2 regions of the Martelella mangrovi genome follow, and region 1 is predicted to be linked to the other one. Evidence: riboswitches for the same ligand, from Rfam matches in the RefSeq annotation. Region 1 holds a riboswitch; the other holds the start of a gene.
The links. A riboswitch is a leader RNA that binds a small molecule or an ion and turns the genes downstream of it on or off. The one in region 1 is predicted to bind S-adenosylmethionine.
Positions count from the first base shown of each region.

Region 2: another riboswitch for S-adenosylmethionine. It lies ahead of ABID12_RS16215 (homoserine O-succinyltransferase); the one in region 1 lies ahead of ABID12_RS11085 (O-succinylhomoserine sulfhydrylase).

Region 1 is NZ_JBEPLY010000006.1:198,683-214,268, reverse strand. Features, by position in the region: gene ABID12_RS11140 (carbohydrate ABC transporter permease) at 1-613, opposite strand, end outside; gene ABID12_RS11135 (carbohydrate ABC transporter permease) at 614-1,624, opposite strand; gene ABID12_RS11130 (ABC transporter substrate-binding protein) at 1,964-3,319, opposite strand; gene ABID12_RS11125 (LacI family DNA-binding transcriptional regulator) at 3,716-4,738, shown strand; gene ABID12_RS11120 (ArsR/SmtB family transcription factor) at 4,954-5,208, opposite strand; gene ABID12_RS11115 (peptidoglycan L,D-endopeptidase MepK) at 5,270-6,916, opposite strand; gene ABID12_RS11110 (M3 family oligoendopeptidase) at 7,298-9,151, shown strand; gene ABID12_RS11105 (aminodeoxychorismate synthase component I) at 9,153-10,292, shown strand; gene ABID12_RS11100 (YciI family protein) at 10,315-10,602, shown strand; gene ABID12_RS11095 (homospermidine synthase) at 10,881-12,326, shown strand; gene ABID12_RS11090 (2'-deoxycytidine 5'-triphosphate deaminase) at 12,579-13,667, opposite strand; SAM riboswitch at 13,737-13,814, shown strand; gene ABID12_RS11085 (O-succinylhomoserine sulfhydrylase) at 13,848-15,032, shown strand; gene apaG (Co2+/Mg2+ efflux facilitator ApaG/CorD) at 15,072-15,464, shown strand; gene ABID12_RS11075 (APC family permease) at 15,533-15,586, opposite strand, start outside.
Region 2 is NZ_JBEPLY010000012.1:141,386-156,971, forward strand. Features, by position in the region: gene adhE (bifunctional acetaldehyde-CoA/alcohol dehydrogenase) at 1-125, opposite strand, end outside; gene ABID12_RS16195 (hypothetical protein) at 159-467, shown strand; gene ABID12_RS16200 (heavy metal translocating P-type ATPase) at 541-3,030, opposite strand; gene ABID12_RS16205 (copper ion binding protein) at 3,373-3,582, opposite strand; gene ABID12_RS16210 (NUDIX hydrolase) at 3,587-4,177, shown strand; SAM riboswitch at 4,245-4,322, shown strand; gene ABID12_RS16215 (homoserine O-succinyltransferase) at 4,390-5,322, shown strand; gene ABID12_RS16220 (aldose epimerase family protein) at 5,390-6,412, shown strand; gene ABID12_RS16225 (YdcF family protein) at 6,458-7,255, shown strand; gene irrA (iron response transcriptional regulator IrrA) at 7,293-7,709, opposite strand; gene fabA (3-hydroxyacyl-[acyl-carrier-protein] dehydratase FabA) at 8,012-8,521, shown strand; gene fabB (beta-ketoacyl-ACP synthase I) at 8,584-9,807, shown strand; gene fabI (enoyl-ACP reductase FabI) at 9,815-10,624, shown strand; gene ABID12_RS16250 (porin) at 11,103-12,173, shown strand; gene ABID12_RS16255 (5-guanidino-2-oxopentanoate decarboxylase) at 12,276-13,862, opposite strand; gene ABID12_RS16260 (pyridoxal phosphate-dependent aminotransferase) at 13,859-15,055, opposite strand; gene ABID12_RS16265 (TetR/AcrR family transcriptional regulator) at 15,062-15,586, opposite strand, start outside.

The sequences.
Region 1 (15,586 bases):
CCAGAAGCAGGTTGCGAAACGGAAACTTCATCCAGGACAGCGCATAGGCCGCATAGGCCGCCACCAGAACCGGAATGATGGTCGAGGGGATGGCAACCGTCAGCGAATTGAGGAAGGACTGCCCGATCCCCTCCGCCGTCAGCACGTTGCGATAGTTTTCAAACGTGAAGCGCGGCGGAATTTCTGCGGTGACGAAGATGCGCTCGCCCCGTCGGCCGAAGGATTCCGGCGAGGTCAGACGATAGTCGCCGTTTTCCTCGACGGTCAGTTGCATCCCGTCGTCGAGATCGACGGTCTGGCCGACCTCGAATTCCTGCGGACGCAGCGAGGACGTGCCGAAACGCGAAACCTTGCCTGCACCATCTTCCAGCGCATTGCCGGTATTGATGTAGAGGCCGTCCTCCTCGGTCTGCCCGGCCTCGCCCGGCGTGCGGTAAATCAGGTTCTGCGTCGAAGTGGACAGCGAGGTCCACCAGCCGGACGCGACGATCTGGTCTTTATCGCGCAGCGACGTCACCAGAAGGCCGAAGGTCGGGATGGTCCACAGCACGACAAGCACGAGAACGGTGATGTGCGAGAACCAGACAAGCGGCGATTTCTTGTGCGAATACATTTACCGGCCCTCCATCTCTTTGCGCGCATTGCGGATGTTCCAGACCATGATCGGAATAACCAGGACCATGATGACGATGGCGATCGTCGCGCCACGGCCGAAGTCGCCGCCGCCGCGGAACATCCAGTCGAACATGAGATTGGCGAGCACTTGTGTATCCCATTGCCCGTTGGTCATCGCGAGAACGATATCGAAGATCTTCAGGACAATGATGGTGATCGTGGTCCAGACGACCGCGATGGTGTTGTATATCTGCGGGATCATGATCTTGAAGAAGATCTGCACCCCGTTGGCGCCGTCGATGACGGCGGCCTCGATGGTTTCTTCGGGAATACCGCGCAGTGCGGCCGACAGCAGCACCATGGCAAAGCCGGTCTGGATCCACAAAAGGATGATCATCAGGAAGAAATTGTTCCAGAACGGCATGGCGATCCACACATGCGGCTCGCCGCCCATGGCCACGACAATGGCGTTCAGAATGCCGATCTGCTCACTGCCCTCGCCGCGATAGTCATAGACGAATTTCCAGATGACCGAGGCGCCGACGAAGGAGATCGCCATCGGCATGAAGATCATCATCTTGGCAAAGGAACCCCACCATATCCGGTCCGTCAGCCAGGCGATGATCAGCCCGAAAAAGGTCGACAGCGCCGGCACGAAGATCAGCCAGAGCATGTTGTTGAACATCGATTGGCGGAATTCGGAATCGCCGAACATCCAGCGGTAGTTGGCCAGCCCGACGAAATTGTCGCCGGTCGGCCCCCTGAACGATATCCAGGCAGAGGCAACGACCGGATAGACGAGGTAGATGCCAAGCGACAGGAGTGCGGGACCGAGAAACAGCCAGGGGCGTATCATCCCGGAGATGCGCAGATTGTTTGCGCCCTCGGCGGGGTCCTTGGTCTGCGACGGAAAAATCAGGTCGAGTAACTTGTTGGAGCCGTAGAAATAGATCACGGCAGCCAAAACGCCCGCGACCACAGCCAACAAGGCTATTAAAATCTGTTCCACGCCGTTTGTCTCCCTAGAACCTTTCCGTGTTTCCCGGATTAGCGAAAAGGCTCTATCTCTTTGTTTTTCCGCAATTCCGGACGGTGAACCGGTGTCCACTGCACCCAGAATTGCTCCAGAACGGATATGAAACTGAGTTCGCCGGACCGTTCTGTTCTTGTCTTCTCAGCTTTTCGACACGCGCGCGGCAAGACCAACCCAGCCGCAAGACGCACATCTTCCTGTCCATGCGCGTCTTCGGAACAGTGCGCTGCCGCGCTATCTCATTTTCGAGGAGTAGCGCACCGGCCCCTCCCGGGCCCGGTGCAGTATGACAAAACACAAGCCGTTTGACGACCGTTACTTGAGCGTGTCCCAGGAGTTCTGGATTTCGGTCGCCGCATCTTCGGCAGACTGGCCGCCGACGAAATCGATCATACCGGTCCAGAATGCGCCTGCGCCGATCTTGCCGGGCATCAGGTCGGAACCGTCGAAGCGGAAAGTCGTGGCTTCCGTCAGGATTTCGCCTTCGCCACGCAGCGTGTCGTTGGCATAGGCTTCCGGGTTGACGTCCTTGAAGGGTGTCAGGAAACCGGACTGGGCCATCCAGATCTCGTGGGCAATCGGCGTTTCGAGGAACTCGATGAAAGCCTGAGCCGACGGGCTATCCTCGGTGATGCCGAACAGCGTGCCGGCGCCGAGAACAGGCTTACCCAGATCTTCGCCCTCATAGGCCGGGAAGTAGAAGAAATCGGCATCAAGACCGAGTTCCGTGCCTTCCGGGAAGAATGAGGGTATGAACGATGCCATGTGGTGCATGTAGCACTTCGGCGGGCTGTCGAAGAGGCCCTTCGGGCTGTCGCGGAAATCGGTCGAGGCAACGGCATCGGCGCCGCCGTCAACGAACTGATCGTTCTTGGCGAACCAGCCGAACTCGTCGATCGCGTTGACGACACGCGGATCGTTGAACGGAATTTCGTTCGTGACCCACTGGTCATAGACTTCCGGCGGCTGCGTACGCAGCATCATATCCTCGACCCAGTCGGTCGCCGGCCAGCCGGTCGCACCGCCGGAACCGAGACCGATGCACCAGGGCGTGCCGCCGTCGGCAACGATCTGCTCGGTCAGCGCCTTCAGCTCTTCCATGGTTTCGGGAACGTCGTAACCGGCATCGTCGAAGTTGTCGGGAACATACCAGACCAGTGATTTGACGTCGGCTTTGTAAGGGAAGACATAGAGGTGGGACTCGCCATCCGGCCCTTCATAGGTCGAAAGATCGACCCAGGACTGTCCAGCCGCATATTTTTCCGCCAGGAATTCACCGGTCTCTGCGGGCAGTTCCGTCAGAAAACCCTTGGCTGCGAGGTCGGCGGCAAGGCCGGGCTGCGGGAACACGGCGATATTGGCCGGGCTGCCGGCCTGCGTGTCGATGACGATCTGCTGTTCGAAGGAGTCGGAGCCGGAATATTCGACATTCGCGCCGGTGGCTTCCTCGAAATAAGCCAGTACGCTTTCGATCAGATCCTTGTCGGGCCCGAGCCAGGGGCCGAAGATCGTCAGCGTCTGGCCGCTCAGATCGTGGGAATCGGAAAACTGGGTAAAGCTGTCCCAGTTGAAGCGGGAATCCTCGCCGGGGGCGAACTTCAGGTCGGCAGCCTGGGCCGCACCGGTAACGAGGGCGAGCGTAGCGACGCCCGTCAACAGAACTTTATGCATGTGATTTACCTCCCATCACATTCGACCCTCTCGAAGGTCTCGGTTGTCATTCGGCGCTCAATTCAAAGCGCTTTGACATCTCCAGAGAATTCGCGTGTGATGGGCTTGAGTCAACCCCTTTCCCTAAAACAAGACCAAATTTTGCCGTTTTTTCGGAGCTGGGACGTTTTTTAATCGATTTTTCCCAAAAAGGGCTTTCCACATCGCCACAAGGGTTGATAAAAAACTCAAACCGCTTTGGAAAGACACTGAGGGAACCGCTTCACGTTAAGCGCGACGCGCCGGAGCCGTGCAGAACATATTTTCCCAGAACCAACCTTGCCGGTAAACGTTTTGGAGCGCAGGAAGTTTCACAGAATTTTCAATGTGTAGCGCGCCTCCAGGGAGGACACGGGAGTGAATCTGAAACAATTGTCGGCGCAGCTCGGTCTTTCGCCGACGACTGTGAGCCGGGCCCTGAACGGATATCCCGAGGTTAACGCCGCGACCCGCGAACGCGTGCTGAAGGCTGCACGCGAAACGGGCTACAGACCCAACCGCACGGCACAGCGGCTTGCAACCGGCAAGGCCGGCTCGATCGGCCTGTTGATGCCGATCGGCGACCAGGTGATTTCCGACCTGCATTTCGGGGAGTTTCTGAACGGACTGGGGGAAAAGGCCCAGGCGGAAGATTTCCATCTCGTGGTCATGCCGGCCAATCCCGCCGACGAGGTCTCCGCGCTTCAAAGCCTGGCGACCAGCGGTTACGTCGACGGGCTGTGCCTCGCCTATATCCGCGAGAGCGACAGCCGCATCGACCTGATGGAATCCTTCGGGTTACCGTTCATCGTTCACGGTCGTTTTTTCGATCCGCCGCATCCCTACCCTTCGCTCGATGTCGATAACGAAGCGGCATTTTATGACGCGACGCGGCTTCTGCTGCAGCTCGGCCACCGTCGCATCGGCCTTATCAATGGCGACGAGAAATTCGGGTTTGCCATCAGACGGCGCGATGGCGTGATCAAGGCGCTGGCGGAGGCCGGCCTCAGCCTCAGCGAGGATTTCCACGTCTCCGCGCAGATGACCGAGGCTGACGGTCAGCGCGCTGCCGAACGCTTTCTCGACGGCCCCGAAACGCCGACCGCCATGCTGTGCTCCAGCATGGTACAGGCGCTCGGCATTGTGCGGGCCGTCGCTCATTCCGGCAAGCAGCTCGGCAAGGACGTTTCGCTGATATCCTATGACGATGTCCTGCCCCTGCTGCGCCCGGAACTGTTTTCCGTGCCGCTGACGACCACGCGTTCATCGCTGCGCACGGCGGGCAAGCGCATTGCCGAAAGGCTGATTCACCGTATCAACGGGCTGGAAAAAGACGAAACCCAGGAATTGTGGCGCCCTGAACTTGTGGTGCGCGCCTCGACAGGCCGGGCCCCTGAATAACCTGCACCTCTTTCAAGAAACGCGCTATTTTACAAAGTAAAAATTTTGGCAGGCAGCAAAACCAAAACAGCCTCCCGTTGAACAGGTCCCGACGACATAACCCTGACGGGCACAGCGCCGCAACCAGTCACGAAAACCCGCATTGCCACCTGAGCCATAGAGGAAAAACCAACCGTCCGGTCTCAAAGGCGCACATGCCTGTCTTCAAAATGACGTCAGAACTGCCGGATCCAGCTGCTAAGTGCCGAAAACCCTTCAGGATTAATGGCATAGAAACGCTTCGTGCCAACCGGGGTCACCCGGACAAGCTTGCTGTCCAGCAAGGCTTTGAGGTGCTGGGACACCGCCGGCCGGCTGATCGGCAACCCTTCCGATAGCTCGGTCACCGTTTTCGGCTCGCGCCGCATAGCCATCAGAAGATGGCGGCGATTGGGGTCGGCGATTGCGACAAAAGGATCAAACGTGGTCATGCCGGCACATTACGTCAAAGTTATCGGCGCGACAAGTACTTCTTTTATGCAAAAGTAGACGTTAAAACCTATCCTGATCGAAATACTCAACAATGGAACGTTGATTTGTATTTCCGTCTGCTTTTCTTTCTAAACTTGCAGACTGATATCCATTACTTGTTTCATTACTTATATCTGACGTATCAGCACCCTCGCCGGCACTGTCCGAAAGAACCGACCCCGGACGGTCACCCTTGACCGGCGCTTCAGGTGTCGTCGCGTTGATGCGCGCAACACTCGGGCGGAACAGGGTTCTGAAGTCATTGTCCTCGTTATAGGCCACTTCGGTGGTTTCGCCCATGACCGACAGCTTGCGCGCCAGTTCGCTATGCGCTGACTTGCGCGGGTCACGCGTCGGCTCGGGCACACCGGCAGACGTGCGGCTTGCCGCCTGAATCTGCTCCGGCGTGATCTGCGCGCCTTCATCCAGCCCGGCATAGGCAAGACGCGGGCTTGGAACCGGCACTTCGCCATCGATAAAGCCGAAGCGATCATTTTCGAAACCGGCATCATTGCCGAACGAAGCAACCTCAACCGGCGCCGGCTCGACAGGTGCCGCAGCATCGGCCACGAGCACATCCCCCACCGTCATGCCCTGCTCCGGGCCGAGTGAGGCCGGTCGCGAGCGGGGAAGCGGAATGTTGGCCGCGATCGCCAAACCAGGTTGCGCCTCCGGCGGGTTGGGATCGACAAGGGCCGTTGCAAGCGGCGTACCGAGCTCAGCGTTATCCACGCCCGGACGGGTCAGCGGCAGAGGGATATCGAGATTGTCGAAGCTCACGGCCGCCGTCAGGATATCGACCGGCCGCTGCGCCGGCGCCGTCTGGCGCGTGGGGGTTGCCGCACGCTGCTGGGAGCCGCCGGAGCTGCTGCTGTCATTGCCGGAGCGATCGCGGTTGAACAGCATCGAAAGCAGGGTCCGCCCCTCGTCCTCGTCACCGTCATCCGCGGTATTATTATTGCTGGCGACCCGTACGGGCTGCGAACCGGACACACTGCCCTTGGCCTTGTATTCGGCCAGAGCCTGCTGATATCCGGGCAAAGGCTTGCCGTCGGCTGGAAGGTGAAGCGTATGCCCTTCCGGGAACAGAGAAACAAGCTGGCTTCGGCTCATGCGCGGCCATGCACGCACGCTCGCCACGTCCAGATGCACGAAAGGAGACCCGGAACGTGGATAATAGCCCACGCCGCCGCGCTGCATCTTCATCGCGGTCGCGCGCAGTTTTGCCAGCGGCACGCCGGGAATGAAGAAGTCCATGGCATTGCCGAGCATATGCTGGGACTTCTTGGCCACGCCGGACGATGTCTTGCGCAGCATCGCGTTGGTCTGCGGCGAACGATAGGCGGAGACGACATTGATATAATCCGTCGCGCCGACCTGCTGGTATACTTCCCAGACCAGATCGAACAGCTTGGGGTTCATCGTGGTCGGCTCCTTGCGGCGCCAGTCGCGCAGGAACCAGTTGAGTTGCTCGAGCCCCTTCTTGTCATAGCGGCCATTGCGCTTGAAGGTGATCTCGGCTTTTTCGCCTGTGTGAAGGAAATAGAGTTTCAGCGACCGGGTTTCCGCCCGTGCCTGATCAAATCCGAAAACGCAGAACATGGCCGCAAGCATCGCCAGAACGGCAAAGGTCCGTTTCAGGAATATGCTTGATGGACGGTCAGTCAAACCGAACTCTCCCTGGATACTCTGAATGTCTTGATCGGGGCCCCGCTTTGTCCGCGCTCTTCAAAGGTCCCGGACAGCGACCCTTTTTTGAAGGTCCAATGCGGCGCAAACGAGGCAGATTTCCCGCCTGACTTTCAGCTTGCCATTTTATAGGCAATATTTGGTTAAATTCCTAGAGCCATCGATAACCGATTAACCTTTCGCAAGTGTTAAGTCCTTGTCGCAAATCAACCCGACACTTCCTCCATCGGAGCCTATTTTTATCAATAGAAGACTGGCGCGATATTTTCCGCGCTTGCGATTGCGGGGCGACATCGTGACACATATGTTGAAGCCGAGCCCAACGGCGACGACCGCATAAAAAACAGGAAAGACAGATCCATGTTCAACGCTTCATTTCCGCGCATTCCGGCTGACAGCTCCGCTCAGGCGGCCGAGACCGGCGACGAGGCCCTGGGCCAGCTGCCCGAATGGGATCTCACACATCTTTATCCCGGCGCGTCCTCGCCCGAATTCAACAATGCTTTCGATGAAGCCGCCAAACAGGCCCGCTCCTTCTCAACCCGCTGGAAGGGCAAGCTTGCAGAGGCAGCCGCCAAAACCGGCGATGACGGCCTTGGCGCCGCCATCGAAGCCTATGAAGCGCTTGGCGACACGCTCGGACGTCTCGGTTCGTTTGCAGGGCTTTCCTATTATGCCAACGCCGCAGACCCGGCGCTGCGCAAGCTTTACGGCGACACCTCTGCACGGATTACCGAAATCTATGCCGACCTTCTGTTCTTCGAACTGGAGCTAAACCGGCTGGACGAGGACACGATCAACAAGGCGCTTGAAGCCGATCCGCGCTTTGCCCGCTACCGTCCCTGGGTGCTGGACCTCAGGCTGGAAAAGCCGCATCAGCTCGATGACCGGATCGAACAGCTGTTCATGGAAAAATCCACGACCGGCAATCAGGCCTTCAACCGCCTGTTCGACCAGACCATGGACCGCATGCGCTTTACCGTGGACGGCGAGGAAATGCCGATCGAAAAGGCGCTCAACCTTTTGAGCGACACCAAGGAACCGGTACGTCGCAAGGCGGCGGAAGCGCTGGCCGCCACCTTCAAGGACAATCTGCCGACATTTTCGCTGATCATGAACACGGTGGCGAAAGACACCGAGATCAACAGCCGCTGGCATGCCTTCGAGGATATCGCCGACAGCCGTCACCTGTCCAACCGGGTCGAGCGCGAGGTTGTCGATGCGCTTACCGAAGCCGTGCGCGAAGCCTATCCGCGCCTGTCCCATCGCTACTACGCGATGAAGGCGAAATGGCTCGGCATGGACCAGATGAACTACTGGGACCGTAACGCGCCGCTGCCCGACACTGCCGAACGCGTTATCCCGTGGGACGAGGCACGCGACACGGTGCTTTCCGCCTATGGCGCGTTTTCGCCGGAAATGGCCGGCATTGCCCGACGCTTTTTCGACGAGCAGTGGATCGATGCCCCGATCCGCCAGGGAAAACGCACCGGCGCCTTTGCCCATCCGACCGTGCCCTCCGCCCACCCTTATGTTCTGGTCAACTACCTCGGCAAGCCGCGCGATGTGATGACGCTCGCCCACGAGCTCGGCCATGGCGTGCATCAGGTGCTGGCGGCCAAACAGGGCGCGCTGATGTGCTCGACCCCGCTGACGCTGGCCGAAACGGCATCCGTCTTCGGCGAAATGCTGACCTTCCGTGCACTGCTTGCCCAGACCTCCGACAAGGCCAAGCGCAAGGCGATGCTCGCCCAGAAGGTCGAGGACATGATCAACACGGTCGTGCGCCAGATCGCCTTTTACCAGTTCGAGCGCAAGGTCCATACCGCCCGCCGCGAGGGCGAACTGACGGAAGACCAGATCAACGACATGTGGATGTCGGTACAGGCCGAAAGCCTTGGGCCCGCGATCAAGCTTGCCGATGGCTACGAGACCTATTGGAGCTATGTGCCCCACTTCATCCATTCGCCGTTCTATGTCTATGCCTATGCCTTTGGCGACTGCCTGGTGAATTCGCTCTATGCCGTCTACCAGAATGCCGAAAGCGGCTTTCAGGACAAGTATTTCGAGATGCTGAAGGCCGGCGGCACCAAGCACCATTCCGAACTGCTGAAGCCGTTCGGCCTCGACGCATCCGACCCGGCCTTCTGGAGCAAGGGGCTTTCGATGATCGAGGGCCTGATCGACGAACTCGAAGCACTCGACAAGGAATAGGATGAAGCGCGCCGTCTTCCGGGACGACCTTGCCGGTCGCATGCTGAGCTTTTGCGACCCGCATGCGCTGATTGTGGCCGAAACCCCGGCAGATGTGCCGGGCGCCTTCGCCCACATGGAAGAAGCCCGCGCCGCAGGCCACTGGCTGGCGGGCTACATCTCTTACGAGGCGGGGTTCCTGCTGGACCCCGCCTTTTCCGCGCATCCGCCTGAAAAAGGGGAAACGCCCTATATCTGTTTCGGGGTTTTCGATGCGCCCGCAAAGACCGGTCTCGCGACCGCCAGCGTGGAAAGTCCCTTCCTCTCCGGCGTTCGCCCCGCCTGGGATTTTGCGGCCTATCGCCGGCGTTTCGAAAACCTGCATGCCCATCTGATGGCCGGCGACTGCTACCAGGGCAATCTGACATTCGCGGTTCATGCCCGCTGGAGCGGCGATCCGGTTGAAGCCTTTCATGGCTTTGCCGAACGTCAGCCGGTGCGCTACGGCGCCTATGTCGACCTTGCCGGACCGCGCATTCTCTCGCGTTCGCCGGAACTGTTCTTTTCGGTCGACAGCGACGGTTTCATCGAAACCCATCCGATGAAGGGAACGGCCGCGCGCGGGGCCACTCCGGCCGAAGACGAGGCGATCATCGCGGCAATGCTGGATGACGACAAGACGCTTGCCGAAAACTGCATGATCGTCGACCTGCTGCGCAACGACATCTCGCGGATTGCCGAACCGGGCAGCGTGCATGTGCCGAAACTGTTTGCAATCGAGACATATCCGACCCTTCACCAGATGGTCAGCCATGTGCGTGCGAAGCTGAATGCCGATGCTGACCTGCAATCGATTTTCGCCGCACTGTTTCCCTGCGGCTCGATCACCGGCGCGCCGAAGATATCGGCGATGAAAATCCTGCAGGCGCTGGAAGACGGGCCGCGTGGCGCCTATTGCGGCGCGATCGGCCATATCGCGCCGGACGGCACCATGCGCTTCAATGTCGCCATCCGCACGATCACGCTGTTCGATGACGGGCGGGCGGTGTTCAATGTCGGCGGCGGCGTTGTCCTTGATTCGACCGCGCGCGCCGAATATGAAGAAGCCTTGCTGAAAGCCCGTTTTGCCGCCGGCGACCTGTCCGCCGCGCCGGCCGGTTAACCGGCCGATTAAGGAGACCGCGATGATCCTGATTTCGCTGACCTATGTGGCGCCCATGGAAGCTGTCGAGAAGCATTTCGACGGCCATATCGAATGGTTGAACCGCCATTATGCCAGTGGCGATTTCATCGCCTCGGGACGCAAGGTTCCCCGCACCGGCGGCGTCATCATCGCGCGCGGCAGCCTGGAGGCGGTGCGCACGATCTGCGAAACCGACCCCTTCGTCAGCGAGGGCGTGGCAACCTACGAACTGACCGAAGTGGATTTTTCCAGAACCATCGCCAGCGCCGAAGGGCTGAAGTCGTCGTGACGGTATGACCAGCGAACGCCCCTTCCGGATGTTGCCCTGCGCCCGATCCTACAAGGGCATGAAGGACGCCGATATCGATGCCCTTCGCGATCATCTTGGAGAAGTTTTGAACTGACTTCTGGAATGGCGGCAACAAATCCGCTTTACTGTTGCGCGACGCTGTGGTCACGCTTCATGCGCGACAGCAGGCGTCGGGGAACAAAACAGCCGCGCCAGGATTTCCCTTGCGTTCGCGGCAATCGCTTCGTGCGCTGGCACCAACCGAGAAGGAAACGGAAATGCTTCAGGAATACCCGATCCACGCCGAAATCACCGGACCCATTGTCATGATCGGTTTCGGGTCCATCGGGAGAGGCGCCCTGCCCCTGATCGAGCGGCATTTCAATTTCGACAAGTCGCGCATGGTGATTATCGACCCCAACGATGCCCACGCCAATATCGCGGCGAACCACGGCGTCCGCTTCATCCATGCCGCCGTAACCAAGGACAATTACGAGGAACTGCTGGAACCGCTTCTGACCGAAGGCGATGGCCAGGGCTTTTGCGTGAACCTGTCCGTCGACACCTCGTCGCTCGACCTGATGAAGCTCTGCCGCTCGCTCGGCGTGCTTTACATCGACACCGTGATCGAACCCTGGCTCGGGTTTTATTTCGACGAAAACGCCGACAATGCCGCACGCACCAACTACGCGCTGCGCGAAACGGTGCGCAAGGAAAAGCGCAAGAACCCCGGCGGCACCACCGCCGTTTCCTGCTGCGGGGCCAATCCCGGCATGGTGTCGTGGTTCGTCAAGCAGGCGCTCGTCAATCTGGCCCGCGACACGGCCATGAATTTCGTCGAGCCGATGGCGGACGACCGCGAGGGCTGGGCGCAGCTGATGAAGGATGCCGGCGTCAAGGGCGTTCATATCGCCGAACGCGACACCCAGCGCTCCAAGTTTTTGCGCCCGCAGAACACATTCTGGAACACATGGTCGGTCGAAGGCTTCGTGGCCGAGGGCATGCAGCCCGCCGAACTTGGCTGGGGCACGCACGAAAAATGGATGCCGAAAAATGCCAAGAACCACAAGAAGGGCTGCAAGGCCTCGATCTATCTCGAGCAGCCCGGCGCCAATACGCGGGTGAGAAGCTGGTGCCCGACGCCCGGTCCCCAATACGGCTTCCTCGTCACCCACAATGAATCGGTTTCGATTGCCGACTACTTCACGGTTAAAAACGACAAGGACGAGGTGACCTACCGGCCAACCTGCCACTATGCCTACCATCCGGCCGATGTCGCCGTACTCTCCCTTGATGAAATGTTCGGCAATGGCGGCAATGCGCAGCCGGAAAGCCTGGTGCTGGAAGAAGCCGATATCCTGACCGGGATCGACGAACTCGGCGTGCTGCTCTACGGCCACGACAAGAACGCCTACTGGTACGGCTCAAGGCTTTCGATCGAGGAAACCCGCGATCTGGTGCCCTATCAGAACGCAACGGCGCTTCAGGTCACCTCCGCCGTTCTCGCCGGCATGGTCTGGGCGCTGGAAAACCCGGAAGCCGGTATCGTCGAAACAGACGAAATGGACTATCGCCGCTGCCTTGAAATCCAGTCTCCCTACCTCGGCCCCGTCGAGGGCCACTACACCGACTGGACCCCGCTCACCGACCGCCAGACCTTCTTCGAGGAGCGCAAGGACGAGAAAGACCCCTGGCAGTTCAAGAACATTCTGGTGCAGTTCTGAGAACTGGTTCGCCAATCGCGATGCGTCATCCTCGGGCTTGACCCGAGGATCCAAACACGTGTCCACACGGCCGACGCTGGCGGTCGGCTCGCCGCAGCGCCAGCGCTTACGTTTCTCGCGACAGACGTAGCTGGATGCTCGGGTCAAGCCCGAGCATGACACACGTTGAAGGAGACCGCGTTCGGGAAACACCGAAGATGTGCCCCAACGCCGGCAATTCGACCGCCCGGTTTCCTTGCTCGAATCCGCGTCTCACCCCACCCGAAAATGCTTCGACAGCTTCAGCCCCTGCGCCTGATAATTCGAGCCCAGCCCCGAGCCGTAAAGCGCCGTCGGCGGGTCCATCATGTGCTCGTAGACAAGGCGGCCGACGATCTGGCCGTGCTCGAGGATAAACGGCACCTCGTGGCTTCTGACCTCCAGCACCGCGCGCGCGCCCTTGCCGCCGGCACCCGCATGGCCGAAGCCCGGATCGAAAAAGCCGGCATAATGAACGCGGAATTCGCCGACCAGCGGATCGAATGGCGTCATCTCCGCGGCATAAAGCGGCGGCACGTGGACGGCTTCGCGCGAGACGAGAATATAGAATTCGTCCGGGTCGAGGATCAGCTCCCCCTTGCCGCGCCCCTCGATCGGCTCCCAGAAATCGAGAATATCGTAACCGGCCTTGCGGTCGACATCGATGACACCGGTGTGGTGCTTGCCGCGATAACCGACCAGCCCTTCGCCCTCCAGATCGATCGAAAGCGCGATGCCGCCATCGGAAATGTTGGGCATGTCGCTGGCCACCAGCGTTTCGGCGCGGTGCAGCACCATCAGCGCATCTTCGGCAAGCACCGCATGGCCGGAGCGGAAGCGGATCTGTGAAAGCCGCGAGCCCTGCCGCACGATGACAGGAAAGGTCCGCGGTGAAATTTCGAGATAAAGCCGTCCCTCGTAACCTGCCGGGATGATATCGAATTCCTGTGCGAAATCGGTGATCACCCGGGTGAAGATATCGAGCCGTCCGGTCGAGCTTTTCGGGTTGGTCGAGGCCGACAGGTTTTCCGGCAGGTTCAACCCCTCCATCAGTTCGACAATATAGACGCAGCCGGTTTCCAGCACCGCGCCTTGCGTCAGGTCGATCTCGTGCATGCTGAGCCGTTCAAGCTTGTCGCTCACCCGGTGTTGCGGGCCAGGCAGAAAACTGGCGCGCACCCGATAGGCTTTGGCGCCAAGCCTGAGGTCGAGACTTGCGGGCTGAATCTGGTCATGATCGAGCGGACTGACAGTCGTCAGGTTGTTGTGCTCGAGTAATGCGGCAATGGCGTGATCGGCCAGTATTCCGGGCTTCTTTGACATGTTTTGCTCCTGTTGGCCGACAAAACCAATCTTTCAGAATTGACGCAAGCGCTTAGAGGGATTATGCCGCATTATCCCTGTGGTGATTTGGCCGGTCGGCTTGCAGCCACGTAAAACAACTCGCTAAAAGACCGGGTAACCGGTCCCTTCGCGACCGGTTTTTTTGTTTGGAGAAAGAAGATGAAGAAGTCCTTGCGTCCGCAAACCAAACTCGTTCATGCAGGCAGCCTGCGCTCGCAGTATGGCGAGATGTCGGAAGGCATCTTCATGACGCAGGGCTTTCTTTATGAAAACTCCGCCGCAGCCGAGGCGCGCTTCAAGGGCGAGGACGATGGCTTCATCTACGCCCGTTACGGCAGCCCGACCAATGCCATGTTCGAGCAGCGCATGTGCGCGCTGGAAGGGGCGGAAGATGCCCGCGCCACAGCATCGGGCATGGCCGCCGTCTCCGCCGCCATCCTGTGTCAGCTGAATGCCGGCGATCATATCGTTGCCGCCCGTGCGCTGTTCGGTTCCTGCCGCTGGGTCGTGGAAACGCTGGCGCCGAAATACGGCATTGAATGCACGCTGGTCGATGGCCGCGATATCGCCACCTGGGAAGCCGCCGTCAGGCCCAATACAAAACTGTTCTTCCTCGAAAGCCCGACCAATCCGACGCTTGAGGTTGTCGATATCAAGGCCGTCGCCGACCTTGCCCATCAGGCCGGTGCCCGCCTCGTGGTCGACAACGTATTTGCCACCGCGCTCTACCAGAAGCCGCTCGAACTGGGCGCCGATGTCGTCATCTATTCGGCCACCAAGCATATCGACGGTCAGGGCCGCTGCCTTGGCGGCGTCATCCTGTCGTCGAAGGAATGGATCGAGGAGGAACTGCAGGACTATTTCCGCCATACCGGTCCGGCACTTTCGCCCTTCAATGCCTGGCTGTTGATGAAGGGGCTGGAAACCTTCCCGCTGCGTGTGCGCCAGCAGACGGCCAGTGCGGGAAAGATCGCCGACTTCCTCGCCGATCAGAAACAGGTGGCCCGCGTAATCTATCCCGGCCGTGCCGACCACCCCCAGGCCGACATCATCAGCAAGCAGATGACGGCCGGTTCGACGCTGATCGCCTTTGAACTGAAGGGCGGCAAGGAAGCGGCCTTCGCGCTGCAGGACACGCTGGACATCGTCTCGATCTCCAACAATCTCGGCGATGCCAAGAGCCTGATCACCCATCCGGCGACCACGACGCACAAGAACCTTTCCGACGAGGCACGCGCCGAACTCGGCATTACCGGCGGCACGATCCGGTTTTCCGCCGGCATCGAGGATACCGATGATCTGATTGACGATTTTGCCCAGGCACTTGCAAAACTGCCGGGATAAGCGTCAAGATTGCGGCTCGGGACCGATCGGAGGCGGCCATTGGAGAGCATAACGACGGATGAAGTCGAAGTCAGGGTGGAAACCCGTTTTCTCGACGAACACTCCTCCCCTTCAGAGGACCAGTTCGTCTGGGCCTATGACATCGAGATCGTCAATCACGGTGCAATCGAGGTCCAGATCATCTCCCGCTACTGGACCATCACCAATGCCGACGGGGCTGTTGAAGTCGTCAACGGCCCCGGCGTTGCCGGCAAACAGCCGGTTCTCGCCAGCGGCGAACGCTTTTCCTATCAGTCAGCCGCTCCGCTCGATACGGCCTCGGGCATCATGGTCGGCCATTACGTGATGCGCACCGGCGATAACCGTCTGCTAAAGGTGGCAATCCCACCGTTTTCTCTCGATTCGCCCTACGAAGATCGCCCGCATCACTGAGCGCGGAAACGAAAACCGCCCCTCCTGCTGGAAAGAGCGGTTTTCCGATTTCACCAAAACCTTAGCGCTTACCCGCGTGACATGACATCCTCGACATCGTCGCCGTCATATTCCTGCAGCTC
Region 2 (15,586 bases), on a different contig from region 1:
GCGGCAAGTGCGGCGGAACGGAAAATGAAGTCGACCTGTTCCTGGGTATAGGTCGCAAACTTCTGCTGCGCTGCCTTCGTCCGGGCAACAAGCTGGTCAAGTTCGGTCGTGCTGATGGCCGGCATGGGACTACTCCTGCGCTTTAGCCGAACCGGAAAATGGCCCGGCAATTGCTTAAAAACTGGCGAATAATGGCGGCCGATCTTGGGCTCGGCCTGCCGGCGCGCCTTATCCTTGAAATGCTTCTTTTGTTTTTACCGGCCACTGGCCACAAGAAGCTTGGGAAATCTGTCCGGATAAGGGCCGTCCGTTCTCGCCACGATGTGTGTTTAGGTCGGTTTAAATCGTTTTGTATTGATCGTGATCAAAGAAGCGAAGCTTTTGCGGAAGCGCATGGCCGGATGTGCAAAAGCGCCACAACACCGCCGCCTTCGGGGCGGCTTTCCGGCACCGGCGAAGGGGCGTGACAAAGGATACGATGACGGCCGCAATATTGAAACCGCCTTCGGCAGATTCTTGCCGGAGGCGGTTTCGAAAGCGTCAGTGCGCGGGGTTGAAGCGTTTCAGGCGCAGCGCGTTGGACAGCACGAAGACGCTGGAAAGCCCCATGGCGCCTGCCGCCAGCATCGGCGACAGCAGCGTGCCATTGACGGGAAAGAGAATGCCCGCCGCCACCGGAATGAGCACGGCATTATAGGCAAAGGCCCAGAACAGGTTCTGCGCGATATTGCGCATCACCGCACGCGACAGCGAAATCGCGCTGACAACGCCGGACAGTTCACCCGACATCAACACGACATCGGCGGTTTCAATGGCAATATCGGTGCCCGTGCCGATGGCAATGCCGGTATCGGCAGCGGCCAGTGCCGGGGCGTCATTGATGCCGTCGCCGGCAAAGGCGATGGCGCCATGCCCGGCCTTCAGCTTTTCAAGCGCTTCGACCTTTCCATCCGGCAGCACATCGGCAACCACGGTATCGATACCCACCTCACGGGCAATGCTTTCTGCGGTCTTCCGGTTGTCGCCGGAAATCATCGCCGTTTTCAGCCCGGCGGCATGAAGCGCAGCGATCGCGGCCTTCGCCGAGGGTTTGACCGGGTCGGCAACCCCGATGACACCGGCAGCCTTGCCGTCGACCGCGACGAAAAGCAGGGACCGGGCATTTTCGGCAAGCCTCTCGGCATCGCCGTCCAGCGCCTGCGTGTCGACGCCTGCCCGCGCCATGAAGCGGCGTGCGCCAACGTTCACCTTGCTACCATTGACCGTTGCCGATACACCAAAACCGGGCACGGCAGAAAAGTCGGCCGTTTTTGCAATGTCCAGCCCCTCGTCCTTCACGGTCGTCAGAACGGCTTCGGCAAGCGGATGTTCGGAGCCCTGTTCGACGGCGGCGGCAAGGCCAAGGACCGTGTTCCTGTCAAAGCCATCGGCGGTGACGACGTCAGTGACGACGGGGCGTCCTTCCGTCAGCGTGCCCGTCTTGTCGAATGCGACGATCTTGGTGTCCTTCAGCGTCTGCAGCGCCTCGCCGTTTCTGAACAGCACCCCGATTTCGGCCGCCCTGCCGGTTCCGACCATGATCGAGGTTGGCGTGGCAAGCCCCATGGCGCAGGGGCAGGCGATAATCATCACCGCAACCGCATTGACCAGCGCGAAGGAAAGCGCCGGCGACGGACCGAACACCATCCAGATGACAAAGGTGATGGCAGCGGCCAGCAGAACCGCGGGCACGAACCATGCCGTGACCTTGTCCACCAGCGCCTGCACCGGCAGTTTCGCGCCTTGCGCATTCTCGACCATCTTGACGATGCGCGCGAGAACCGTATCGGCGCCGATGGCGCTGGCCCTGAACGTGAATGTGCCGGTCTTGTTGATCGTGCCGCCGGTTACCGCATCATCGGTGTTCTTGGCGACGGGAACCGGCTCGCCGGAAATCATCGATTCGTCGACATAGGACGTGCCGGAAACAACAACGCCATCGACGGCGACTTTCTCGCCCGGACGGACGACGACGACATCGCCGAGCTTCAGCTCTTCAATCGGCACATCGGCCTGTTCGCCGTCACGTTCGACACGGGCGGTTTTCGGCTGCAGGCCGAGAAGATGGGTGATGGCAGCCGATGTACGCCCCTTGGCCTTGGCTTCCAGAAACCGGCCCAGCAGAATGAGGGTGATGATAACGGCGGAGCTTTCGAAATAGACCTGTGCCGCCCCTTCCGGGAAAATCTGCGGCAGGAAGGTCGCGAATGTCGAATACCCCCATGCCGCCGTTGAACCCAGCATCACCAGCGCATTCATATCCGGCGACAACCGGCGGAAGGACGCTATGCCGTGTCGGTAGAACCGCCGGCCGGGGCCGAACTGAACGATTGTCGCCAGCACGAAATAGAACACATGCAGGGGATAAACGCCGACAGCCGAGGTGAGTGCAGACCCGAAGGCCGGAATGAAGTGCGATCCCATTTCCAGAATGAAAAGCGGCAGGGTGAAGACGAAAGCCGTCAGCAGGTCGCGCTTCAGCGCCGCCCGCTCCTTCTCGCGTGCGTCTTCCTGCGTGGAAACAGCACCGGTTTCAGCACCCAGACGGCGCGGTTCATAGCCGGCCTTTTCTATCGCCGCTTCCACCGTTGAAAGCGTCGTTGCCTTGTCGACCGCGACGGTCGCCTGTTCGGTGGCCAGATTGACCTTTGCCTCCAGAACGCCCGGCACGCGCGAAAGCGCCCGCTCGACGCTGGCAACGCAGGAGGCACAGGTCATGCCGCCAACGCCGATCTTGATGGTTTCAAGCGGAACGCCGTAGCCCGCCTTTTCAATCGCGGCGACGACATTGGCCTTCGCCTTGCGATCGGCCAGCGCAACATCGGCGGTTTCGGTCGCCAGATTGACGGAGACGGTGTCGACGCCGTCAAGCTTGCGGACAACCCGCTCGACACTCGAGACGCAGGAAGCGCAGGTCATGCCGGAAACCGGCAGCACAAGATGCTGCACCTTCCCTGCCGTTGCGGGCTTTTTTGTAACCGTCTGTTCCATTGCGCATTCCTTTTTTTCAACCCGCCGGGTTCCATTCAGCCGGCGCCGGCAAACACCCCGACCGGGCAGCCGCCCCTTCCACGTGCATCACGCTCGGGCTTGCCCCGAGGGTATCCGGCTTCGCGAACCGGCTCTTATTCCGGCCTGTCTGTTACCCGCCCCACTCACCACTTGAGTCATTCTCGTGCCTGACACGAGAATCCATGGGCCTCTCCCCATGCGACACCGGTCGCCGGTTCAATGCCTTGAATCATAAGGCCCAACCGTTTTCCTGCCGCAATCGTGACTGGATCCTCGGGTCAAGCCCGAGGATGACGCAGGAGAAAAAGGCGGGCGTTTTCACTACCCCGCAACGTCGTAACCGACATCTTCAATCGCCTCGACGGCGCTTTCACGGGTCGCAGGCGCAGCAAGGGCAAACGAGGCGGCATTGTTGTCGAGGCTCACTTCGATTTCGGAAATACCGTCGATATCACCCAGCGCCTTTTCAACCTTGTCGACGCATTTGCTGCAGCCCATGCCCTCGATTTTCAGCGTCATTTTCTCAGCCATCATCATGCTCCTTGCTGTTGATGACTGGGAAAATGGGGCTTCCAGTGGCTGGAAGGTCAAGACCTTTGTTTATTTTCCGGGACCATCCCGCTTGTCATGCGCGCAAGGACCTGTCTTTGCTCGGAACATTCAAAAACAGGGAAGCGTGATGATACCGGACGCGGAAAAAGTGCTCATCTACGCACGACGGGGCAGCAGGGTGCTCGTCTTCGATGAGCCGGACTTTCCGGAGGTTCCGCTTCAGGTTCCCGGCGGGACGCTGGAGCATGCGGAAATCCCGATTGCGGCGGCAAAACGGGAATTTCACGAGGAGACCGGACTGCGCCTGAATGAAGGCTGGTCGGCACTTGGCAGCATTGACTATAGCTTCAGAAAAAACGGCGCGCTTCTGTGCCACCGGCGCCATATATTCACGGTTCCCATGCCGGAGGATGCGCCCGAAAACTGGTTTCACACAGAAGAACACGCCTCTGACGGCGGCGGGCCTATCCGCTTCCGGCTGTTTTTCCTTGATTGGAAAGACGCGGCCGGAAACATTGGACTTGGCATGGAAATGCCGCTTTCGTGGCCTGCCTTGACAGCATTTTTCACCTGAAGCGACAGCCCGGCAACAGATTGTCTTTCGCGCCAAGATTGACGTCCGGCAAATGCGGCGTTATCTAGCTTTTCCCTGTGGTGATTTGGCCGGCCGGCTTGCAGCCACGTAAAACAACTCGCTAAAGGGCCGATGCGAGCGGAAAATTCCTGCCCCATCCGGACCGGTAGCGTGTTGAAGGCGGCCGGTTTTTGTTCGGGATTGGAATGAACATGCCTATCAAGATTCCAGATACGCTGCCTGCCTTCGAGACGCTGATTTCCGAAGGCGTGCGGGTCAAGACGGAAACGGTTGCGGAACGGCAGGATATCCGGCCGCTGCATTTCGGGCTGCTCAATCTCATGCCGAACAAGATCAAGACCGAGCTACAGTTCGCGCGGCTTCTGGGCGCCTCCCCGCTGCAGATCGAGCTTTCGCTGGTGCGCGTCGGCGGGCACAAGGCCAAAAACACGCCGATCGAGCATCTCCTGTCCTTCTACCAGACCTGGGACGAGGTGGCAGAACGCAAGTTCGACGGTTTCATCATCACCGGCGCACCGGTTGAGACGTTGCCCTTCGAAGACGTCACCTATTGGGACGAAATGAAGGAAATTCTCGACTGGACCACCACCAATTGCCATTCGACGATGAATATCTGCTGGGGCGCGATGGCAGCTGCATGGCATTTTCACGGCGTCCCGAAGAGGCTTCTCGACAAGAAGGCCTTCGGCATATTCCGCCATCGCAACCTGAAGCCCGCATCGATCTATCTCAACGGTTTTTCCGACGATTTCCAGCTTCCCGTTTCACGCTGGACGGAGGTGCGCCGCGCCGATCTGGAAAACGTGCCGGGCATCGAAATCCTGATGCATTCCGATGAAGTCGGGCCGTGCCTGGCTTATGAGAGCTTTGCCAACCGGCTCTACATGTTCAATCACATCGAATATGATTCCGGTTCGCTCGGTGACGAATACAGGCGCGATGTCGACACCAATGTGCCGATCGAATTGCCGTTCAACTATTTCCCGGCAGACGATCCGAACCGGGCGCCGCTCAATCGCTGGCGCTCGCATGCCCATCTCCTGTTCGGCAACTGGATCAACGAGGTTTACCAGACCACGCCCTACTCTCTGGAAGAAATCGGCAAAGAGCGCGCGGGCGCTTGAAGGTCCGGACATTCCGGCGCAATATCCGCGCTGCAATGCAACATTTTAAATGTGGAGGATAAAAACAATGAGCGCGCCACAACCGGAAACCTTCGGCCAGACCAGCGACGGCAAGACTGTCAGCCGTGTCACGATTGCAGGTGGCGGGCTGACCGCGAAGATCATCAACTGGGGCGCTGTGGTTCAGGACCTGCGGCTTGAGGGGCATGACCATTCCCTGGTTCTGGGGTTTGAGAATTTCGATCACTACCCGGCCTTCTCTCCCTATTTCGGGGCTACGCCGGGGCGCTCCTCCAACCGCATCGCAAACGGCCGCTTTACCATCGACGGGACGGAATATCAGGTCGACTGCAACGAAAACGGCATCACCAACCTGCATGGCGGCAGAGACGGCATCGGCGTCAGCATGTGGGAATTCGAAGAGATTGCCGAAAACCGGGTGACGCTGAAGATCGTCGATCCGGACGGTCGCGGCGGCTTTCCGGGAAACACCACCATCCGTGCCCATTTTCATCTCAAGCCACGCGGCGTTTTCTCGATCGTCTACGAAACCACGACTGACAAGCCGACAGTCGCCAATATCTGCAATCACACCTATTTCAACCTCGGCAACGGCACGGATACGCTCGAGCACACGATGATGATCATGGCCGATCATTATCTGCCGACCGACGAACGGCAGATCCCGACCGGCGAGATCAGGTCGGTTGCCGGCACGCCCTTCGACTTCCGCAAGCCACACCCGCTCAAGCGTGAGGACAAAAATGGCCGGCAGGTTCTGTTCGACCACAATTTCTGTCTGTCGCCCGAGCGCACGGAAAAACGTCCCGTCATCAGCGCCTATGCCCCCTCCTCGCATGTCACCATGGATGTGCTGACCACGGAGCCGGGGGTTCAGCTTTACACCGCCTCGAAACTCGACGAAACGCCGGAGGGGTTGAACGGCTTTCCCTATGGTCCGTTCGCCGGCTTCTGCCTGGAAACACAGGTCTGGCCGGATGCGGTCAATCAGCAGGGCTTTCCCAATGCGGTCCTGCGGCCCGGCAAGACCTTGCGCCAGGAAACGGATTACGTTTTCCACAAGGGCTGAGGACGCGACGGCCCGGCCTTTTGGCTGGCGGCGGGAGGCAGCATAGTGTTCGTTCTGTCAAAGCTGTTCTGGCTGGTGTTCCAGCCGCTGGCCTTTGCCTTCCTGTCGGTCGTGGCGGCGCTTTTCTGCCTGCTCATTGCACGAAGCGGTGCAGCGGCAGTGTTTTCCGGCCTCGCCGCGCTGACACTTGGCATAACCTGCTTCACCAATCTCGGCACGGTTTTGCTGGCCGATCTTGAAACCCGTTTCGCCCGGCCGGAACTTTCCGGACCGCCCGCCTGCGCCATCGTGCTCGGCGGAGGCATCAATACCGGGGCCTCGGCCCGCCGCGGCACGTATGTATTCACCCGCGCGGCCGATCGGTACATCGAAGCACTCCGCCTTGCCCGACTTTATCCGGATATGAAAATTCTGGTCACCGGCGGCGATAACGCGCTGACCGGCGCCAGAAATGGCGAAGCAGAACCGGCAGCCCGGCTGTTTGCCGATCATGGCATTGCGTCCGCGCGCCTGCTCTATGAGCCCGATGCCCGCAACACCGCGGAAAATGCCGCCAATACGGCAGCCCTGATGGCAAGACAGGCAATGGAAGGGCCATGCCTGCTGGTGACATCGGCCTACCACATGCCGCGTTCCGTTGCGCTGTTCGAGAGAACGGGCATGAGCATCACGCCCTGGCCTGCCGACTACCGGACGGATGGAAAGCTCCGCTTTTCCGCAAGTTTCGACCGGCCGATGACCAATGCCGCCATGCTTTCCACGGCGCTGCGTGAATGGGCCGGCCTTATCACGGCGCGGATACGCGGCCACACGGCACAGCTTTCGCCCCGCCAGAACGGATAAGTTCAGCAGGGTGTCTCAGGCTGACGGTCTTCAAATTTCAGGATTTCTTCGGGCGCAGCCGGACAACCACATCGATATGGGCGATTTCCATCCCGTCCGGCGGCGTCGGCAGACCGTTTAGGGAAATACCATCCGCAGGCATGTCGACGACATGGTTTTCACCTTCGATAAAGAAATGGTGATGATCGGAGGTGTTGGTGTCGAAATAGGTTTTTGCGCCCTCGACGGCCAGAACCCGGATCATGCCGGCATGGGTGAACTGATGCAGCGTATTGTAGACAGTGGCAAGGGAAACCGGCACGCCGGCTTCCTGGGCCTCGCCATGCAGTTCCTCGACGGTCACATGACGATCACCCTTGGCGAAAAGCAGATCGGCCAAAGCCACGCGCTGACGCGTCGGCCGAAGACCGCTTGCACGAAGCTTTTCTTCTGATACACGATTTCTCGGTGTCATATCCACTTTCAGGGCTTCATCTAACAAAATGCAAATATAGCTCCGTATAACGGTATTGAGAATCGCTTTCAATAGGGCAAGGGCTTGCAGCGTTTGAAATTAAACTGCAAATACCCGGCTAAAACACGTTTCACTCTGGTCGCGGAAGTCGGCTTCCTGTATGGCCACGGTGAAGAGAATAACAATTGAGTTGCGGGATTTCCGGCCAACGACATATCGGCGCATTGCTGCAACAGGGATACGCCCCTATCTTGAGCCCGGTACCGAAAACCCCTCGAGGAACGAAGGGAAGCAGAGTTTTAATGAGCACAAGACAATCGCATTTCGATTACGAGGACATCATCAAGTGCGCCGAAGGTGAACTTTTCGGCCCCGGCAATGCGCAGCTTCCGATGCCGCCGATGCTGATGTTCAACCGCATCACCGAAATTTCGGAGGACGGCGGCGCCAACGGCAAGGGCCATGCCCGCGCCGAATTTGACATCACACCCGACCTCTGGTTTTTCGATTGCCACTTCAAGGGCGATCCCGTGATGCCGGGATGCCTGGGTCTTGATGCGCTGTGGCAGCTCACCGGATTTTATCTCGGCTGGCTTGGCGAGCCCGGCAAGGGCCGCGCGATTTCCACCGGCGAGGTGAAGTTTTCAGGCATGGTCACGCCGAAAAACAAGCTTGTCGAGTATGGCGTCGACTTCAAGCGCGTCATGCGCGGCCGTCTGGTCCTCGGCATTGCCGATGGCTGGGTGAAGGCCGATGGCGAAGTAATCTACAAGGCCTCCGATCTCAGGGTCGGCCTGTTCCAGGAACAGTAAGCCGCAATGCGCGGTTACGCCGGTCGCCCGGTGAATGCGGAGGAGAAAGAGAAGGATCGAATATGAGACGTGTTGTCGTTACGGGATTGGGAATCGTTTCCTCGATCGGAAACGATGCCGCCGAAGTCACCGCTTCGCTGCGCGAGGCAAAATCAGGCATCTCTTTCTCGCCGGATTTCGCCGAGCACGGCTTCAAGTGCCAGGTCTGGGGGCGGCCGACGCTCGACCCCACCGATCAGGTTGATCGTCGCGCCATGCGTTTTCTGTCGCAGGGCGGTGCGTGGAACCACGTCGCCATGAAACAGGCGATTGCCGACAGTGGCCTCGAAGACGGCGATATCACCAATGAGCGCACCGGTATCATCATGGGTTCCGGCGGTCCGTCGACACGTACGATCGTCGAGGCGGCACTGACTACGGAAAAGAACGGTTCGCCCAAGCGTATCGGCCCATTCGCCGTGCCGAAGGCAATGTCTTCGACGGCATCGGCCACGCTTGCCACATGGTTCAAGATCCACGGCGTCAACTATTCGATATCCTCCGCCTGCTCGACATCCGCACACTGCATCGGCAACGCTGCCGAAATGATCCAGTGGGGCAAGCAGGACGTGATGTTTGCCGGAGGCCATGAAGATCTCGACTGGACCATGTCCAACCTGTTTGACGCCATGGGCGCCATGACCAGCGACTTCAACGAGGACGCCGCGCACGCCTCGCGCGCTTATGACGCCGCCCGTGACGGCTTCGTCATTGCCGGCGGCGCCGGCGTTGTCATTCTCGAGGAACTGGAACACGCGAAAGCCCGCGGCGCCAAGATCTATGGCGAAATCATCGGCTATGGCGCAACATCGGACGGTTACGACATGGTCGCGCCTTCCGGCGAAGGCGCCGTGCGCTGCATGCGCCAGGCGCTTGCGGATATCGGCGGCGGAGAGATCGACTATATCAATACGCATGGCACCTCGACACAGGTCGGCGACAGCCAGGAAATCGGTGCGATCCGGGAGGTCTTCGGCGACAAGATCCCACATATCCAGTCAACCAAGTCGCTCACCGGGCACTCTCTGGGGGCTGCCGGCGCACAGGAATCGATCTACTCCCTGCTGATGATGCAGGAAGGGTTTATTGGCGAAAGCGCCCATATCGAAGAGCTGGACCCCGAATTCGAAGGTGTCCCGATCGTACGTCAGCGCATCGACCATGCCAAAATCGACACCGTTCTTTCAAACTCGTTCGGCTTCGGCGGCACGAACGCCACGCTGGTTTTCCGGCGTTACAATGGATAATGCGTATATGACCGGACTTATGCAGGGCAAACGCGGCCTCATCATGGGTGTTGCCAACAACCACTCCATTGCCTGGGGCATTGCCAAGGCCGTCCATGCCGAAGGCGCGGAACTTGCCTTTACCTATCAGGGCGAAGCACTCGGCCGGCGGGTTCATCCGCTTGCTGCCGAACTCGGCTCGGATTTCGTCGTGCCCTGCGATGTGGAAAATATCGAGAGCGTTGATGCGGTCTTCGATGCCATCAAGGAGCGCTGGGGCAAGCTCGATTTCGTGGTTCATGCCGTTGGCTTTTCCGACAAGAGCGAACTCAAGGGGCTCTATGCCGACACCACGCGGGAAAACTTCGTCCGCACCATGGTGATTTCCTGCTTCTCCTTTACCGAGATCGCCAAGCGCGCGGCAGACCTCATGACCGATGGCGGATCGATGCTGACGCTGACCTATGGCGGGTCGACGGCGGTGGTGCCGAACTACAATGTCATGGGCGTGGCAAAGGCAGGCCTAGAGGCGTCCATGCGCTATCTTGCCGGTGACTATGGTCCGCGCGGCATTCGCGTCAACGCCATTTCGGCGGGCCCCGTACGCACGCTGGCCGGTTCGGGCGTCGGCGATGCGCGTCTCGTCTATGCCTGGCAGCAACGCAACGCACCGCTGAGACGCTCGACCACGATCGAGGACGTCGGCGGCTCCGCACTCTACCTCCTCTCTGACCTCGCCTCCGGTGTCACCGGAGAGATTCATTTCGTCGATAACGGCTACAATATCCTGTCAATGCCGATCCCTGAAATGATGCGCAGAGGCGATCCCGAGACCTGAGCGCCTGCGTCACCTCTAAAAAACACAACCAAAAATAGAAAAGGCGCGACCAAATTGACGGTCGCGCCTTTTTCTTGATTCGGCTCAACTCTCATTTCCGTGATCAGCAAACCAAAACCCCGGAAAACTTCCATCTGGATTTTTCGATCGTGTTTTTTTGCACCCGTGCCGATTTTAGTCACTTAATCAAACGATTGATTTTATTGATTTTTCGACTCCTGAATCAGTCAAATCAGAGGCCCATTCTGTCATTGAATGAAGCATAAACCTCCGAAATTACCTTGTCTTCTCAAGGCATTATCGTTGCAGAACCGCAACACCGGGGTGTTAATCATTCGATTGATCCAGAATTCCATCAAAGGTTTATTGCTCTGAACGGCCTATGCGGGTTTGATGCGGATGGATGCAACGCAACGAACTGCTTCCAGCCCAGGGCAAGATTAAATGCCCCGTTTACATTCAACGAGGAGTTAACTTCATGAACCTCAAAAGCCTCTTTCTTGGCTCTGCTGCTGCGCTTGCAGCCACAACCGGCGCGCAAGCTGCCGACCCGGTCGTCGTCATCGAACCGGTTCAGAACAATTATGTCGAAGTTTGTGACACTTTCGGGGCCGGCTACTTCTACATCCCCGGCACCGAGACCTGCCTTGATATCGGCGGTTACATCCGTTTCCAGGTTGAAGGCTCGAACGGCGGCAATGTCGCAGACACATGGAACGTCTTCACGCGTGCTCAGCTGAACATCTCGTCCAAGACCGATTCCGAACTCGGCACGGTCACGGGCCTGATCTCGCTGCGTAGCGAAGCCCACTCCAACGACACCGGCAACCGCACCTACATCAACGAAGCCTACCTCGGCGTCGGCGGTTTCCAGGCCGGTCGTTTCCTGAGCTACTGGGATGAAGGTCTCGTCGGCGAAATCGACGATCTTGCCGGTAACACCCGCTTCAACACCATCCGTTACGTCTTCGCCGGCGACGGCTTCGTAGCAGGCCTCGCCCTCGACGCCCTCGAGCCCGACCAGGTCGGCATTGACAAGGACATCCCGAAGCTCGGCGTTTCCGGTCGTGTTGGCTTCCAGGCCGGCGGCGTTGGCGCCAAGTTGGACGCTGCTTACGACACCTACAACGAAGAAGCTTCGTTCCGTCTGATGACCTCGCTGGCGCTTGGCCCGGGCCAGTTGGACCTCGGTGCTAACTACTCCACCGGTTGGAACGCATACTCCAACAACTTCGAAGACGGTGAGTTCTTCGATTATTCGCTGACAACTCCGACGACTCTGCCGGGCGTTTATGCTGAATGGGCACTGGCTGCCGGTTACCAGCTCGACGTTACCGAAAAGTTCTCGGTTACCCCGGCTTACCAGTGGACCTCTGCTAACGTTCCCGGCCAGGACAACGAAGACTTCTGGTCCGCTGGCGTCCTGTTCGACTACACCATCGTTGACGGTCTGAGCGCCAAGCTGAACGTCGGTTACACCGACCTGCCCGACAGCTACTCGGACGACGACTACTGGTCCGGTTGGTTCCGTCTGCAGCGCGACTTTTAATCCAGGTTGCTCTCGGAGAGGCTCTGCAAGGAGCCTCTTCATTTATTCCCGGAATACGCCAAACGGTGCATTCCGGGATTTTTTTATCTGAATTTCGCTGATTTATCCGGCCCGGAATTCGACCAGATGCACGCCGCCACGCTCAACAGCGGCAGCGACGGCAGCAACAAGCGCTTCCGCGCTCGCCACACTTGAAAAGCCCGTCCCGAAGGCCCCGGCGATTTTTTCCATGTCGGGCGGTGTCGGCGTTACCCCCTCGGGCACAATACCGGCTTCTTCCATGTAGATCTCGATTTCGCGGTAGCCGCGATTGTTCCAGACCAGGAAGACAATATCGGCATCTTCATCCACCGCCGTTCCAAGCTCTGCCAGAGAAAACTGAAGCCCCCCATCGCCGACAATGGCGATAACCGGGCAATCCGGCGCGCCGTTCGCTGCGCCAATAGCACCCGGCGGCACATAGCCGAGAGCGCCATAGCCGGTGGCGGAATTAAACCAGTGCCCGGGTGCGCCGGCTTCAAGATAAAGATTTGCGGCATAAACCAGCTGCGTGGAATCACCGATAAACCGCGCGTCGGGAACCGCGTCGCGCAGGCGATGCAGCAATGTGATTTCGTCCTTGATCTTGGCGGAGAGCGCGCCCCAGGCCGCCGCCCTTGTCTGCCCGGCCCGCCGGACACCGTCGCCTTCATGCTCGCCGCACAGCGCCGCCAACCGCGAAAGCGCCGATGCACTATCTTCCACAATGAAGACGTCGGCAGCAGGACCGGTTGTCTCCTGCCCACCGTCCACATCAATGCGGACAAGTTTTTGAAGCGCCGGAAAGCCGCCATCGACATAGACGTCATAATCGGTCTGACCGAATTCGGTTCCAACTGCGATAACCAGATCGCTGGCGGCAATCAGCGCCCGCACAGGGGCCAGACTTGCGCTCGCCGGCACCTGCAACGGATGGCCCGCCATCAGGCCGCGGGCGTTTGCCGTTAAGATGACAGGCGTATCGCAGCGCGCGGCGAAAGCCCGAAGAGCGACATCGGCGCCAGCCGCGCCACCGCCCGCCAGCACCACAGGTGCCCGCGCCGCACCGATCAACTCTGCCGCAGCTTTCAGCACATCCTCTTCTGCAAATGGCCTTGCAGCGGGCAAGGCCGCGACTGCGGGCGGTGCAATATTTTCGACCATCACATCGGTCGGGATTTCCAGATGCACCGGCCCCGGACGCCCGGAAACGGCAAGTGCCAGACAATGCGCCAGCGCCCCGGCAAGATCGGCGCCATCGGTTAGCGTTACGGAATCCTTGGCAAAACTTTTCATCAGCGCCTGCTGATCCGGCAGTTCATGCAGACATCCCTGCCCCCTGCCCAGCGTCGGGCGGGCATTGACACCCGAAATCACCAGCATCGGCACACTATCGCCACGCGCCTGCGCCATGGCCGTAATCGTATTGGTCACCCCCGGCCCGGTGATGACAAATGCCACGCCCGGCTTGCCGGTGACACGGGCATAGCCATCGGCCATGAAGCCGGCGCCCTGTTCGTGGCGGGGCGTGACATGGCGGATCGTCGAAGCTGCAAGCCCGCGATAAAGTTCGGCCGTGTGCACGCCGGGAATGCCGAAGACGACCTCGACACCATGCGCTTCAAGAAGACGAACCAGGGCCTCGCCAACGGTGATGGTTTCGCCGCTCATGCTCCGGCCGCCGTTTTCCGGCTGGTCAGCGATGCCGCAAAATGACCAATGCGCCGCGCGGCCTCGACGATGTCGGCGTCCGGCACGGTCAGGCTGATGCGGATGAAACTATCGGCTTCGGCGCCGAAGGACGACCCCGGCATCACGGCCAGATGCTGGGCCTCCAGCAATCCGAGCGCAAAGGCCTCACCGGACAGCCCGCTTGCCGAGACGTCGGCAAAGGCAAACATTCCGGCCTCGGGCATGGCACAGGCAATACCGGGGACCGATGACAGGCCATCGACCAGCAGTGCAGCCCGACGCTTCAATGAGGCCCGCAAGGCGGTGGAAACACCGCTTGGCCGCTCGATTGCCGCCGCTGTCGCATCGGCGATGAAGGGCTGGTTGCCGAAAAGCATGGTTTCAGCCACCGGCAAAAGCCGGGCGCAAAATTCGGCGGGGCCGACCGCCCAGCCGCTGCGAAACCCGGGGGCTGCATGGGATTTGGAAATGGAGGACACCGAAATCGTTCGCGCGGCCAGCACTTCATTATCAAGGGGTGAGGCAAAGTCGCCGCCGAAAATCAATTCCTCATAGACCTCGTCAGCAATGATCCAGAGATCATGTCTGCGGCAGACCGCGCCGATTGCCGCAAGCTCTTCAGCCGTCAGCACGGCGCCGGTCGGATTATGCGGCGTATTGAGCAGAAGCACGTGGGCATTGGGCGTGATCGCCTGTTCCAGAATGTCGGCGCGCATGTGAAATCCGTCTTCCGGCTTCAGCGGCACCGGCACCATCACTGCGCCCGTGGAGCGGATCACGCCTTCATAGGTGGCATAAAGCGGATCGCCGACAAGCACGGCGTCCCCGGCCTCCACCAGCGTCAGCATCACCGCAAAAAGCGCAGTCTGGGTGCCCGGAAAACAGACGATATTTTCGGGCCCGACCGGTCGCCCGGTCCGCGCCGTGTACCGTTTCGAAAGCGCATCGAGAAGCGATGGTTCACCGCGCCCGTTGGAATAGCCGATCCGGCCTTCGGCAAGGGCGCTTGCCACGACATCGGCAAGGATCGGATCCGGGTCGACATCCGGCTCGCCGATCGTCAATTCCAGGATCGGCGTTCCGGCTTCCTTCATCGCGCGCGCCTTCAGATGGACGGCCCATTTGTCGGAGCCGAGCCCACCGAGACGATCCGAAATCCTTGCGTAGTGCATCTCAGTTCACCCTTCAATTTCATCGAGCGAAAGGCCGGTAATCGCCCCCACCGAATGAAGCCCCGCCTTCAGCAGCTCCCGGTCTTCGAAGATGTCGCCGGCCAGCGACCCCTCGAGCCAGAGCCCGTCCAGCACGGCGTTGATTTCAATCGCCAGCCGCCGGATTTCGGATGGATCGACCACCCGTCCGGCTTCCCGCCAGGCATCGGCGAGCAAGCGTTCGATCAACGCCCGGTATTCAAGATAGTTTTCCCGGTGGATCGCCCCCATGGCCGGATCGATCCGCGCCATGGCGATAAACGCCGCCCAGAGCGAAAGCCGTCGCGCGTCGATCATCGGCGGCGTCAGGCAGGCGGCAACGAAGTTTTTCAGCTTTTCCCGCCCGCTCTTGCCGTCTGCTATTCCGGCCGTGGCCGAAATCTCCGTCATCGCCGCCATGGTCTGCCGATAGGCGGCATGAAGAAGCTGTTCCTTGGTCGCAAAATAGTGGCGGATCAACCCGCCGGAAACGCCGGCGCGCTCCGCCACTTC